Linked DNA regions of Ruminococcus sp. HUN007. The protein of the gene in region 2 interacts with the protein of the main gene of each other region in a pairwise test. Links are inferred from orthologs where the notes say so. Each region holds a gene or a part of one and is shown on either strand. Other genes may lie near its edges. The genes, in order: CC97_RS06905 and CC97_RS09250.

Region 1 (8,177 bases), 570 kb from region 2 along the record:
TGCAGAAATAACTAAACAGAATATTTTCAGCGTGAAAATAACAGTAAACAATCTGCAGAACTGATGGATCAAAACAAAGAATGTTAAGGAAACACTGATTATATCGGAAATCCGGATTCGCCGGATTTCCGGAGGTGGGATTTGCGGGGCTTCGCCCCGAGCCCCACGCTGATTTATTTATAAATCAGCGTTTCCTTATGGAAATACGAAAAATCAGCCTGACCTGCATAAGTTAATACGCAGGTCAGGCTGATCCTGTATTTATTACATTAAAGATCCTAAAAAAAATAAAGAACATAACAAAAAAGAGCACTTCAAAAGAAGTGCTCTCTGGTGCGCCTGAAGGGGCTCGAACCCCCGACCTACTGGTTCGTAGCCAGTCACTCTATCCAGCTGAGCTACAGACGCATGTGGGATTTGATTAATTCAAATCAAGTGAGGTATTGGGGATTCGAACCCCAGACCCTTTGATTAAAAGTCAAATGCTCTGCCAACTGAGCTAATACCTCATCGTGTTAAGGACGTTTCGTATCGCCCGTGACAACGATATTTATTATACCACCAGTCGATAACTTTGTCAACACCTTTTTTGAAATATTTCTTTATTGTGATAATACTCATAAAAAAATTCAACAGTATGTGAAAAACTGTGTTGAATAACATCATGACGTATAAACTCGTTCATTTTATGTTAGGACTTGAAAAAATGCCCGTTTTAATGTATAATAAAACTGATATTATTTTTATTCGACCGGAATAATTCAAGTCCGTTTAATCAGGAAAAAGGGGTGCGTGTCAATGTCACATACAACGCCGAATACGGAGGCAAATAAATTTACAGTAACACTGCAGCAGATAATAGATGAACTTAAACTCGAAACAGTTTATCTTCCAAAACCGGCTGAGGAGGTTCTTATTTCAGAAAACGAAGTAAACAGACCAGGTCTTCAGCTCATGAATTTCTACGAATACTTCAATCCTGAACGTATACAGATACTCGGAAAAACTGAATTCGCATATCTTTCGACCATAGGCGAGGAAAACCGTACCGAGATCATTCACACTCTGTTCAAGACCAAGATCCCTGCACTGGTAATTACCCGTGATCTTGATCTTAGCATTTTCCCTGAATTCGTTTCTCTTGCAGAAGAGGAAAAAATACCTGTTCTCAGATCAAAGGACAGTACGTCAAGTTTTATGGCTGCGCTTATCGCCTTCCTGAACCTTAAACTCGCTCCGAGGATCACAAGACACGGTGTTCTTGTCGAGATCTACGGCGAAGGTGTTCTTATTCTCGGCGAAAGCGGTGTCGGAAAGAGTGAAACTGCTATCGAACTTGTAAAGCGCGGACACAGACTCGTTGCTGACGATTCCGTTGAAATCAGAAAAGTTTCAAACATCAGTCTCGTCGGAACTTCTCCTGACAACATCCGCCATTTTCTTGAACTCCGCGGAATCGGCATAATCAATGCAAGAACACTTTTCGGTGTCGGTGCAGTCAAGGTTTCGGAAAAAATTGACCTTATTGTTGAACTTGAGATCTGGGACAAGGAAAAACTCTACGACAGACTCGGTATCGACAACGAGTACATTTCAATTCTCGGTGTAAATATTCCGGCAGTTACTATCCCGGTCAAGCCGGGCCGTAACCTTGCGGTAATACTCGAGGTCGCTGCCATGAATGCAAGACAGAAGAAAATGGGTTACAATGCTACACACGAGCTTCTTGAACGACTCGGTATGGAGCAGAGCGGAAAAGACATAATTAGAGTACTGGAGTGAAATAAATGTCATATTTAAACGAACTGATCTCATTATGTGACAGTTTCGGATGCAGATACAGCACTGATGAATCCCTTAAGGAGCATACCACTTTCAGAATAGGCGGAAAATGCCGTATCGCTGTGTTTATAAACAGTGAGGAGTCACTTGCATCAGTTGTTTCCTACTGCCGTGAAAACAGTGTGAAATACGCTGTTCTCGGAAACGGAAGCAATGTGATAGCTGAAGACAAATTCTTTGACGGTGCTGTTATCATTATAGGAAATGATTTTTCCGCGATAAACTACATAAAGGACGGAGTAATTGAGTGCGAATCAGGACTCATGCTTTCACGTCTCTGTATAACAGCAAGAAATGAAGGCTATACAGGTCTTGAATTTGCGTACGGAATTCCGGGCACCGTGGGAGGCGCCCTCTACATGAATGCAGGCGCATACGGCGGTGAGATGTCTGACGTGGTGATCTCAGCTGATTATCTTGACACCGACGGTGAAATAAGAACCATTTCATCAGAATGTATGGATCTTTCATACCGTCACAGTGCATTTATGAATTCCGGAAGGATCATCCTCAGAGTAAGAGTCAGACTCCGCAGGGGATCCGTCAGTGAAATAGAAAAGAAAATGGATGAACTCATTACGAAGCGCCGTGATAAACAGCCGCTTAATTTCCCGAGTGCCGGAAGCACATTCAAGCGACCGGAGAACAATGTCTTTGCAGCTGCTCTTATCGAACAGTGCGGACTTAAGGGATTTTCTGTCGGTGATGCTCAGGTCAGCGAAAAACACAGCGGGTTCGTTATCAACAAGGGCAATGCAACTTATGAAGATCTTATGAGCCTTGTTGAACATGTACGGGAAAAAGTTAAAGCAGATACCGGCTACGAACTTGAACTCGAGCCTGAGATACTCAAATAGGAGGCATATTCTTAAATGCAGTTTGTGATAGTTACAGGGCTTTCCGGATCGGGAAAATCCTGTGCGATGAATGTGCTTGAGGACATAGGTTTCTACTGTATCGATAATCTGCCGCCTCAGCTTATCTCGAAGTTCGTCGAGATCTGCCGTGACGGTAAAATGAACAAGGTCGCTCTTGCCGTGGACATCCGTTCCGGTGAAATGTTCTCAAAGGAAGTTATCCGTTCGATCGAAGAGATGAAGGAAGAACATTTTGATGTAAAGGTGCTCTATCTTGAATCAAGCAATGACGTTATAATCAAACGCTACAAGGAAACGAGAAGAAAGCATCCCCTCGGGAATGATTTTGACGGAAGTCTTGAAAAGGCAGTTGCATATGAAAGGACAAAACTTGACTGCCTTCGTGAGGTTGCCGACTATTACATCGATACTTCCTATCTGAAGAGCTCGCAGCTTAAGGAATCGATCGTTGATCTTTTCCTGAAAAAATCAAGTGACTCAATACTTATCAAGGTAATGTCATTCGGCTTTAAATACGGTTCATCAGCAGAGGCTGATCTTGTGTTCGATGTCCGCTGTCTGCCGAATCCGTTTTACATACCGGAACTCAAACATCTTACCGGACGCGATGAAGAGGTAAGAGACTACGTTATGGGATTTGAACAGTCTCGTGAACTGCTGAAAAAACTCGAGGATCTTATCGCTTTCCTTGTTCCGATGTATATAAGTGAAGGAAAGAGTCAGCTTGTCATTGCCTTCGGATGTACCGGCGGAAAGCACCGTTCAGTTACGTTTACCGAACTTATGGCAGGTTTCCTTGAAGAAGCAGGCTACGACGTTCTTAAAACCCACAGGGATATAACAAAATCATAAGGAAAACGCTGATATTTTTATTTGTAAGCAAAGACTTTGATATGTATCAGCAGTTTTTCGTATATACAGAGGAGAATTGCTTTGTCATTTTCAAATGAAGTAAAAGCAGAGATCATTTCTGCAGTTACAGACAAGGATAAAAAATTCGCCTGCCTCTACGGCCTGATCCTTTTCTGCAACAGGATCACACGCGACGAAATATGTTTTCAGTCAGAGAATCAGCTTGTTGCAGAGACCTTTTCGGCGCTCTTTGCTGAGATATTTAAAAACACAGTTAAAATTAATGAGGATGTGACCGAACGGAAAAACGGCACATCCTTGTATTCTTTTACTGTTACAGGACGTGAAAACGTAAAGGTCATAACTGACAGGTTCAGGATCGATCCGGAGGCCCGCGAAATCGATCTGAAGAATATCGATAACAACAGCATGGCAAATTTTCTTGCCGGAGTATTTTTAAGCTGCGGAAGTGTCAATAATCCTGAAAACGGATATCATCTTGAGTTTGTGATAGGTACCGGAAATCTTTGCGAAGACCTGAATATTCTGCTTAACTCCTTCGATCTGAAAGCAAAAACGGTTACACGCAAGAACAATTACATCCTGTACATCAAGGAAAGCGAGAACATTGAGGAGATACTCACTTTTATGGGTGCGCAGAACTCCACTCTCGAAATAATGAATATCAAGATCCTCAAGGATATGCGAAACAGGGTGAACCGTGTCCGCAACTGTGACATGGCCAATCTTAATAAAACAAGTGCTGCTTCAGTCAGTCAGCTTCAGGATATCAGGCTCATCGAAAGCAGGATGGGACTTGAAAATCTGCCGGACACTCTTCGCGAGATCGCAGAGGCAAGACTTGAAAATCCTGAATTCAGTCTCAACGATCTCGGCGAGATCCTCGATCCTCCTATCGGAAGATCAGGAGTGAACCATCGGCTGAAGCGCATAAAACAGATAGCCGACCAGATAAGGAAAGAGAACAATGAGTAATTTCGTTCATCTTCATCTTCACAGTATGTACAGCCTTCTTGACGGAGCGTGCCGGATCAGTGAACTGGTAAAGCGTGCTGCAGAACTCGGTCAGAAGGCTGTTGCCGTTACAGATCACGGAGTAATGTACGGTACAGTTGATTTTTACACAGAAGCGAAAAAAGCCGGGATCAAACCGGTGATCGGCTGTGAAGTGTATGTGGCTCCGAGAACAAGGTTTGACAAGGTGCATAACATCGACTCAAAGCCCTATCATCTTGTACTTCTCTGCGAAAACAATACAGGTTACCACAACCTGATAAAGCTTGTTTCCGAAAGCTTTATCACTGGTTTTTACAACAAACCCAGGGTGGATACAGACCTTCTTGAAAAATATCATGAAGGTCTTATCTGCCTGTCTGCGTGTCTGGCAGGAGAAGTCGCTTCGGAACTTACAGACGGAAACTATGAAGCGGCAAAGAAGACTGCACTTAAGTACAGAGACATTTTCGGTAAGGATAATTATTTTCTGGAAGTTCAGGACCACGGAATACCTGAGCAGAAAAAGATAACTCCTCTACTTGCAAGGCTGTCATCAGAAACAGGAATACCGCTCGCGGCTACCAATGACGTTCATTATATTTCAAAGGAAGATGCCCAAATGCAGAAAGTCATGCTGTGCATCCAGACCGGCAGCACAGTTGATGATCCTTCCATGGAATTTCCGACAGATGAGTTTTACATGAAAAGCGAAGATGAAATGATGAAACTCTTTAAAAATATGCCGGAGGCTGTGAGTGTAACGTCCGAAATAGCAGACAGATGCAATGTAGAAATAGAATTCGGTCTGGCGAGTCTTCCGGAGTATCCTATGGATGACGGCAGAGACAGAACTGTCTTCTTTAAGGAACTCTGCGAAAAAGGCCTTCATGAAAAATACGGTGAAAATCCTTCAAAGGAAATAACCGAACGAATGGAGTACGAGATAAGCGTTATTTCCGGAATGGGGTATGTCGATTATTATCTGATCGTATGGGATTTTATCGACTATGCCCGAAGAAACGGAATACCTGTCGGTCCGGGCAGAGGATCAGGTGCCGGAAGCCTGTGTGCATACTGCATAGGTATTACTGCAGTTGATCCTATACGCTACAACCTGATCTTTGAACGTTTTCTTAATCCTGAACGAGTAAGCATGCCGGACTTCGACATTGACTTCTGCGTTGACAGAAGGGGCGAAGTCATCGATTATGTGGCTTCAAAGTACGGCAGGGACCGTGTGGCACAGATAATAACGTTCGACACGCTTCTTGCAAGAAGTGCGGTCCGTGATGCCGGCAGAGCAATGGGAATATCCTACGGAGTATGTGACGCCACTGCAAAGCTCATCTCTCCGGAACTCAACATGACTATTGCAAAGGCTCTGGAAAAGGAAGAAAAGCTTAAAAGGCTTTACAGTACCGATCAGGAGGTACGTCGTCTGCTTGACATGGCGAAAAAACTTGAAGGAATGCCGCGCAATACATCAGTTCACGCAGCAGGAGTCGTTCTCGCAAACGGCCCTGTCAGTGATTCCGTTCCGCTTCGCATAAGCCATGACGTTGTCACAACACAGTATCCGATGTCGGTACTCGAAAGCCTTGGTATTCTTAAAATAGATTTTCTCGGCCTGCGCAACCTGACAATAATCGAAAACTGCCTTAGAAGGATCGGCGGCAGCAGACCGGACATGAACCGTATTCCGACTGATGATGCAGAGGTTTTCAGGATGATGTCCGAAGGCAGCACGTCGGCAGTGTTTCAGTTTGAAAGCCGCGGTATGCGTGCCCTGATAATGAAGCTTAAGCCGTCAAGCATAGAAGACCTTACTGCTGCCATTGCACTGTACAGACCGGGACCGATGGAGTCTATCCCGGTATATCTTCATAACAAGAATCATCCTGAAGAAATCAGATACGACTGTCCTGAACTGGAAGATATTCTTTCGGTGACCTACGGCTGTATCGTATATCAGGAGCAGGTAATGGAGATCTTCCGCAGACTTGCCGGATATACCTACGGCGGAGCTGACAAGGTCCGCCGTGCAATGGCAAAGAAAAAGCACGATGTAATGGAAAATGAAAGAAGAAGATTTATCCATGGAAGTGACGGCAGTGACGGAACACCGTGCCGCGGAGCTGTAGCATCCGGTATTCCTGAAAAAACAGCAGAAGCAATATTTGAACGTATGTCTGCATTTGCCTCATACGCATTCAACAAATCACATGCAGCTGCATACGCATATCTTGCCTACCAGACAGCTTATCTGAAATGTCATTACTTTAAGGAATACATGGCCTCCGTAATGTCTGCCTGCCTTAACGGTGCCGGCGGGAAATTCATGGAGTACATGAACGAATGCCGTGCTTCAGGTGTAAACATAATCAAACCATCCGTAAACGGGAGCGGCGTTGATTTTACCGCAGTTCCCGAAGGTATTCGCTTCGGTCTTTCGGCTGTGAAGAATATCGGCAGGGCAGCGGTCAGTGATATTATTTCTGAACGCGAAAACAACGGTCTTTACCGTTCGCTTCGTGATTTTGCAGTCAGGACTAAAAAATACGGTATCAGCCGCAAGATGACGGAAAGCCTGATTTATGCCGGTGCATTTGACGACCTTGGACTCAACCGCAGACAGATGCTCGAAAACCTTGATACGATCATCGCGGTAAACAGTTCTGTTATTGAAGGTCAGCTTGATCTTTTCGGAGGATCCGGAACAGATAATGATGTCTTTGTGCCGGACGCTCCGGAATATCCCTATAATGAACTCCTGGCCATGGAGAAGGAGGTCACGGGGATTTTCATGTCCGGACATCCTCTTGAGGAATACGATTATCTTGTAAAGCTTTCGCGTATTCCTGATACAGCTGAAATTACCGAAGATCCGTTTAAAAAATACAGCGATCAGAGTGAAGTTTCAGTTTTCGGAACAGTAGTATCCGAGAAAAGCCATACGACCAGAAAAGGCGACAGAATGAGTTTTGTTACCGTTGAGGATATGACAGGAAAGATAGAATGCGTCGTCTTCCCGGATGTATGGAAAAACTACGGCGGCAAGCTAAAAAAGGACAGTACGGTCCGTATAACCGGAAAGATCTCGGAAAAGGAAAAGGGAAAAAGCATTATTGTTTCCGCAGTATTTACTGCTGATGAATTCAGAAATGCAGCTCTGCGGAGAAAACTATGCATAAGTACCACGTCGAAGGAACTTAAGGATACAATTTCAGAACTGCCGTCGTCAGAAGCGGGAAATGTTAAGATATGTTTCTATCTTTCCGACTTAAGAAAGATAATTGCGCCTCACGGAGAACTCAGTGCTGACCTTACACGCGAATATTACAGGGAACTTGTCAGGATTTTTCCACCGGATAAAACAGCTCTTATATGACCGTTCTGTAAGCGTTTTGCATTTTAGGACTTGACAAACTTCATAAATGTAGTAAAATATATAGAGGCGGGTTTTTTTTAAGGAACATATAAACCGGCCTGCTGTTTACAGAAACTGCGCATATAAAATGCAGTTTACAGATATATAAACACGTATAATGTGTTTGTTAAAATTAAAAAAATAAATATAATATGGTTAAA
Region 2 (7,136 bases):
GAAAGAAGCGAGTGTGAAGATGTGTTGAGATCAACGCCGACTGAGTTTACACATGATTCAACCACGCCGCCGAGCGCTTCGTTAAGTCTTGCCTTCGGCATGTCATGCTGATACTGACCTACCCCGATAGCCTTCGGTTCGATCTTTACAAGTTCAGCAAGCGGATCCTGAAGTCTTCTTGCGATAGATACCGCACTTCTGAGTGAAACGTCGTAGTCAGGAAATTCTTCGGCTGCAAGCTTTGAAGCTGAGTAAACCGAAGCTCCTGCCTCACTTACGACCATATAGCTTACCTTCTGGTCAAGGTCCTTGATTATATCGGCAACTGCAGCTTCCGATTCTCTTGAAGCAGTACCGTTACCTATGGCAATGGTATTTACCTTCTGGTTTATGATTATTCTCTTAAGCTTCTGCTTTTCCTTTTCGATCCTGTCTGCAGAACCCATTGAGATGTGAACTACGTCTGTGTAGAGCACCTTTCCGGTATGGTCAACAACTGCCACCTTGCATCCCGTTCTGAAACCAGGGTCAAGTCCGAGTGTGACTGTGTTCTTGATCGGCGGCTGGAGAAGGAGCTGTCTTAAGTTTTCGGCAAATACCTTGATAGCCTGCTCCTGCGCATTTTCCGAAAGGACTGATCTTATTTCACGTTCGATTGACGGGAAAATAAGTCTCTTGTAACTGTCATCGGCAGCTGCTTCAACTATTGAAGCGGAAGCACTCTGGTTCTTTACATACCTGTTTGCGCACATTGCAGCAGGTGTGTCATCCGGTGCTGTTATGCTCACCTTAAGGAAATCTTCCTTTTCACCGCGGTCAAGTGCAAGTATTCTGTGGTTTGCAGTCTTTGCAACAGGTTCTGAGAAATCGTAGTAGTTTTCGTATACGCTTTCAGCATTTTCGTCAGCTGCCTTTGAAACTATGATACCGTTCTTAAGAAAATATGCACGGAGCGTCTTTCTGAGTTCAGCATCGTCTGAAATGTTTTCAGCAATGATATCTGAAGCACCTGCAAGTGCATCTTCGGCAGTTTCAACGCCCTTTTCGGCGTCAACGTATTTTGCAGCCTCGGCATTCGGGTCGGCGCCCTTGTTCTGAGCCATGATAAACTCAGCCAGAGGTTCCAGTCCCTTTTCCTTCGCAATGCCGGCTCTTGTTTTTCTCTTCGGCTTGTACGGACGGTAAAGGTCCTCGGCTTCAACGAGAGTACGCGCATTGCTGATGGTCTGACGGAGTTCGTCAGTAAGCTTGCCCTGCTCGTCGATAAGTCCGATTATCTCTTCCTTTCTCTTTTCAAGATTGCGCAGATAAGTCATGCGGTCGAAGATCTCACGAAGTATCTGGTCATCAAGTGAACCGGTAGCTTCCTTTCTGTATCGTGCAACGAACGGGATAGTTTTTCCGTCATCGAAAAGTGCAATAGTGTTGTCGATCTGTTCCCGGCGGAGCTTGAATTCCTCCGCAAGCACCTGGTTTATATCCATTGTATTTCCTCCTGTATTTCCTTGTTTATTTTAAGCCTCTCCGGAAATGTCATTTATCCCGGTCGTTTACTGCAGTGTTTCCGAAAGTTCAGCCCACTCATCAAACAGCTCATTCGAGAGTTCCTTGATCTCATTTATCCTCATGCATTTTTCATTCATCAGGTTATAATCGGCAAGAACTTTTTCATCTGTGAGTTCGGATTCAAGAGTTTCCTGCTCTTTCTGAAGTTCTTCCATCTGTTTTTCAATGTCACGTATGCGCTGTCTGTTCTTCGCGTCGATGTTACGCTGTTCCTTGGTTTTGAATGCCTTTTCCTTTTTCTCGGCATACTCTTTTCTCAGCTGCTCCTGTTTTGCAGCAGTGACAGCTTCGGCAGCAGCCTGTTCACGTGCATTCTTTGCTTTCATGTAGTCGTCGAAACCGCCGGCATAACTTTCAGTGCCGTTTGCGGTGATCTCGAGAATACGTGTGGATATCCTGTTTAAAAGATAACGGTCGTGGGAGACATATATAATGGTTCCCTCAAATCTTTCAAGAGCATCTTCAAGGACTTCCTTGGTCTGAAGGTCGAGATGGTTGGTCGGTTCGTCGAGGATAAGCACATTTCCGTGTTCCATCATCATGATGGCAAAGCAGAGCTTGCACCTCTCGCCGCCGCTTACAACGCCTGCCTGCTTGAAGACATTTTCGCCGACAAGTCTTACCCTGCCGAGAAGATTACGCACTTCAAGGTCGGAAAGAAGCGGATAGCGGCTGTGTATCTCCTCGAAGACAGTGTTCATTCTGTTTATGTTAGCTGCTTCCTGATCGAAGTAGGATATCTTTACATTTGCCGCCCATATCACCTTGCCTTTGTGGGGAAGCTTTTCCTGAATGACTTTCAGAAGCGAGGACTTTCCTATTCCGTTGTCACCTATGACGGCGAGTTTTTCACCGCGTCTTACTTCAAATGAAAGACCGTCGACCAGAGTCCTGCGGTCATCGCCGAAGCCTACTGAAACGTCGATATCCTTTACCTTTAGGACCTCCTGCGGCGGATCCATCGCAAAAGTAAATTCGAGCTTTGCTGCCTTGTGATAAGTGTTCGGCTTTTCTATTCGTTCCATCTTGTCAAGGGCTTTGACTCTGCTCTTGGCACTCTTCGAAGTTGAAGCACGTGCCATATTTCTGGCAACATAGTCCTCCATCTTCGCTATTTCCTTCTGCTGGAGCTCGTACTCCTTCTGCTGACGGGTAACAGCCTCAGCCTTGAGTTTTGTGAAATTCGTGTAATTGCCCTTGTATCTTGTAAGCACGGTGTTTTCAATCTCACAGATGGATGTTACGGTCTTGTCAAGGAAGTAACGGTCATGGGATACGATAAGCAGTGCACCCTTATAGTCCTTCAGGTAATCTTCAAGCCACATTACCGTTCTGAAATCAAGATGGTTCGTCGGCTCGTCGAGGATGAGAATATTCGGATTTTCCAGAAGGAGCTTTGCAATCGCCAGTCTTGTCTTTTCACCGCCTGAGAAGCTGGAGATCACTCTGTCAAAAAGGTCCTCGGTAAATCCCATACCGTTGAGGATGGTTTTTATTTTTACCTTTATATTGTATCCGTCATTTGCCTCATAGTAGGATGACTTCTGTGCGTACTCCCCTGAAAGCTTTTCATAGTCCACCGGATTTTCAGCCATGAGCTTTTCAAGTTCCTTCATGCGGTCGGAAACTGCGTAAAGTTCAGAAAATACACCTTTCATTTCTTCAATGACAGTGTTTTCATTGTCGAGAGCACCCATCTGTTCGAGGTAGCCTATGTTCGTCTTCGAAGCAAAAGAAATGATCCCGTCTTCTTCGGTAAATCTGTCCGGATCTTCCTTTCCGGTTATAAGGCGCAGAAGAGTAGTCTTGCCGCATCCGTTTACGCCGATAAGTCCTATGCGGTCATTTTCATCTATTGTAAGGTTTATGTCCTTAAGTATCTGATTTCCGTTGTAAAACTTATTTACATTTGTCATGCTTAAAAGCATCTGTTTACCACCATTTCTGTTCATTTAAACGAGTCTGATCAAGTATTAATTATACCACAGAAATGCTTAAATGTCCACAGATTTTTACAATGGTACAGGAGCCGCTGTCTGCACAGCAGATGATGAAAGCAAAAGTACCGGCTCACTGAAAGCCACGTTCAGGCCTTCGGTGAGCCGGTACAAAACCGCTGTTTTAGTATATTTTATGTGAGATCCGACTGATCACCGGACTTCATCTGCTTTTTTCTTTCGTACATTCTTTTATCGGCAAGCTGTTCGGCTGATTCCGGATCACTGTCATCAGGATCATATTCCGCCATACCGTATGCTATACGCAGCGGAACAGGTGCATTGCCGGACGTATTGAATTTCTGCTGTTTCCTGATCAGCCGGATCAAACCGGCATTTTCTTTCTTATGTCGTTCAGACGTTCAAGTGCATTTATCAGTGTCTCGTTTTTCTTTGCGTAGTGGAGTCTGATGTATCTGTTTTCGGGTTCCTTAAAGAAACTTGAACCCGGTACCGCTCCTACACCTACATACTCGGCGAGCTTTTCGCAGAAATCAAGGTCACTTTCGTAGCCGAATTCTGAAATGTCAAGGAGAATGTAGTAAGCACCTTCCGGAACGGTATGGCTGATACCGATGTCATCGAGCCCCTTAAGGAAAAGGTTACGTTTTTCAGTGTACTTGTCTTCGAGCCATTTATAGTAGTCATCACCGAATCGAAGTCCTGTTACCGCAGCTTCCTGAAGCGGTGCGGCTGCTCCTACTGTAAGGAAGTCGTGAACTTTCTTTACTCTGTCGATGATATGCGCAGGAGCTATTACATAGCCGAGTCTCCAGCCGGTTATCGAATATGTCTTCGAAAGTGACGAGCATGATATGGTTCTTTCCCACATACCCGGAAGGCTGGCAAAATATACGTGCTTATGCGGTGCGTAAACGATGTGTTCGTACACTTCATCTGTAATTACGAATGTATCATATTTCTCTGCAAGATCAGCTATGATCTTCAGCTCGTCGTAAGTAAACACCTTGCCGCACGGATTTGACGGATTGCAGAGTATGAGAGCTTTCGGGTGCTGTCTGAATGCATCTTCAAGCACCTCAGGATCGAAACTGAAAGCCGGCGGAACGAGCGGAACATAGATAGGTTCAGCTCCGGAAAGAATGGTGTCAGCGCCGTAGTTTTCGTAGAAAGGAGAGAAAACTATTACCCTGTCGCCAGGATCGGTAACACTCATCATTGCGGCCATCATGGCTTCTGTGCTTCCGCAGGTGACAACTATCTCACCGTTCGGGTCTATTGTTCTGCCCATGAAACGTGTCTGTTTTTCAGCGAGCGCCTCACGGAAATTCTGAGCTCCCCATGTGATCGAGTACTGGTGAAAGTCTTCCTTTGTGACCTCTGCAAGGCGGTCAAGTATAGCCTTCGGCGGTTCAAAATCCGGGAAACCCTGTGAAAGATTCACCGCACCGTATTTATTCGAGACTCTTGTCATACGTCTGATGACAGAATCGGTAAAACCAACTGTTCTTTTTGAAAGTTCTGGCATAAAAACCTCCGTCTATAAATATGGTGTATCGGAATGATCCGGTACACCAGTTATCTTTTTTACGTAATGCTTATCTGTATGCAGGGAGCAGACGTAACCTGTCTGATCCGCAGTGCATTATGAAATCAGTGCGGGGACCGGAACAAAGTCCGCATCCCCCGTCAATCACTGATATTTATTATACTGAAATCAGATATTGTAGTCAAGGTTTCTTTCGTCGATAATTCTCTTTGACTTGTGTTCTGAACGAGTGTTGAGTCCGCCGTCCGGATGAACGACTACCTTTGCAGGCTTAACACCGATACGTGCCTTGAGTGCTGCACTTACCTGTTCTGCAACTTCTTCATCGCTCTTTGCGTTGTCAGCATTCTTTTCGATTTCAACAGCATACTTGTTTGTGAAGTCCTTCTCGAAGATACGAATGAGATATTCACCTGTGATGCCGCTCTGTTCACGGATAACAGCCTCAATATCGCTCGGGAACACATTAACGGCTGAAACTATGAACATGTCGTCCTTTCTGCCGAGGATGCTGATTCTTCCGTGAGTACGTCCGCAGCGGCACTTTGTTGTATCTATGCGGCCGATGTCGCCTGTCTTGAAACGGATAAGAGGACGTGCATGCTTGCGGAGTGTTGTGAATACAAGCTCACCTGTCTGACCAGGTTCAAGTACTTCACCTGTGTGAATGTCAACTGTTTCAACGAGAATGTGGTTTTCTGCAATGTGAAGACCGTCGTGGTATTCGCACTGTGCTGCGCAGGCACCGAAAATATCTGAAAGTCCGTAGAAGTCGAATACTTCAGCTCCCCAGATCTCCTCGATAGCCTTTCTTGTTGCGTCGATCGATCCGCCGAGCTCACCTGCAACGATGATCTTCTTTATGTTAAAGTCCTTCTTCGGATCATATCCTGCCTTGAGTGCCTTTTCACCGAGCTGCCATGCATATGATGGAGATGTCCAGATTATTGTAGGCTTGTATGTCTTGAGTATGAAGAGGAGTCTTTCACTTGGAAGTGTACCACCCCAGATACATAAAGCACCGAGATTCTGTGCGCCGATTACGTCAGGACCGCCAACGTAGAGTGAGAAGTTGAGGGCGTGAACATAACGGTCATTTGGTCTCATACCGATCTGCCAGAACCAGCGGCTTTCTGTGTCCTGGAATTCATCGAAGTCCTTCTTTGTAAACGGGCTCATTGTCGGTACGCCTGTTGAACCTGATGAAGTTGAAATGAATACTACATCATCTTCCGGAACAGCAGCAAGTTCACCGAGGAATGAACCAACGCCCTGTGTGTCACGCTGTGTTTTCTTGTTGATGAACGGGAACTTCTGAATGTCCTTAAGTGTCTTTATATCTTCAGGCTTAACCCCGGCTTCATCGAATGAACGCTTGTAGTAAGGCGCATTGTCGTAAGCGAATTTTACGATCTCCTTAAGGTCTTCAAGCTGTCTTTTTTCAAGTTCTTCACGAGGGAGTGTTTCAAGTTCCTCATTCCAGAATTTATTGTTTATATCTCTGCTCATTTTTTATTCCTCCGTTTTTTTATTTATCTGAGTAATTATATCTGTTTGGTATGTTTTTATTATACACCCGTCTGCCCTGCTTGTCCAATACGCCATTCTTATTGTCAGTTATAAATTATGGCTATAGCGTTTATAAAAGAATAAGCCAGCTTTGTGTTTCTGATTTCACGACATAAAAATGTGCGACTGCGCCCATTTATGCCTTGGCTCACTTACCTAAAACAATAAATGAAATGAACTGATCCTTTTCATTTAAAAAGAATAATTCAAAACTTCAATGGTATCAACTGTATAAAAAACACAGGTGCTTTTTATCGTACGAAAACACCATCATGTTAAAGAAACGCCTTACGGCGTACTATCATAAAGCAAGCCGTATGTACGATTTTATTCATACATACGGCTTGCTAATATTTTAAATCTTAAAATCTATTATCAGTTATAGCCAGCGCCTCAACGATTCACTGCATTTATTATTTAATTCAACACTTTATCTTTAATAAGTATTAAATCAAGAATATTTATAATATTATCATCATTTAAATCTGCCAGTT

The links.
Region 1: the proteins of CC97_RS09250 (region 2) and CC97_RS06905 interact in binary tests that used the Escherichia coli proteins (3 or more experiments, as listed by UniProt). The link is inferred for Ruminococcus sp. HUN007 from one-to-one orthologs.

The regions. Positions count from the first base shown.
Region 1 is NZ_JOOA01000002.1:616,233-624,409, reverse strand. Bases 4,161-8,177 are described here. They hold CC97_RS06905 (DNA polymerase III subunit alpha), read left to right. Parts: upstream 4,161-4,560; coding sequence 4,561-7,977; downstream 7,978-8,177. Other genes in these bases: whiA (DNA-binding protein WhiA), read left to right, coding at 4,161-4,568. Also shown: CC97_RS06940 (HAMP domain-containing sensor histidine kinase), read left to right, coding at 1-64; hprK (HPr(Ser) kinase/phosphatase), read left to right, coding at 799-1,782; murB (UDP-N-acetylmuramate dehydrogenase), read left to right, coding at 1,788-2,699; RNase adapter RapZ, read left to right, coding at 2,715-3,572; more of whiA, read left to right, coding at 3,654-4,160. UniProt on the Escherichia coli protein: DNA polymerase III is a complex, multichain enzyme responsible for most of the replicative synthesis in bacteria. This DNA polymerase also exhibits 3' to 5' exonuclease activity. The alpha chain is the DNA polymerase catalytic subunit.
Region 2 is NZ_JOOA01000002.1:1,187,611-1,194,746, forward strand. The notes cover bases 2,971-5,946. They hold CC97_RS09250 (pyridoxal phosphate-dependent aminotransferase), read right to left. Parts: upstream 5,053-5,946; coding sequence 3,889-5,052; downstream 2,971-3,888. Other genes in these bases: CC97_RS09240 (ABC-F family ATP-binding cassette domain-containing protein), read right to left, coding at 2,971-3,518; CC97_RS09245 (diguanylate cyclase), read right to left, coding at 3,698-3,892; CC97_RS09255 (AMP-binding protein), read right to left, coding at 5,242-5,946. In the rest of the region: CC97_RS09235 (Tex family protein), read right to left, coding at 1-1,484; more of CC97_RS09240, read right to left, coding at 1,551-2,970; more of CC97_RS09255, read right to left, coding at 5,947-6,582; CC97_RS09260 (Ig-like domain-containing protein), read right to left, coding at 7,060-7,136. UniProt on the Escherichia coli protein: Shows aminotransferase activity with methionine and histidine as substrates, and to a lesser extent also with phenylalanine.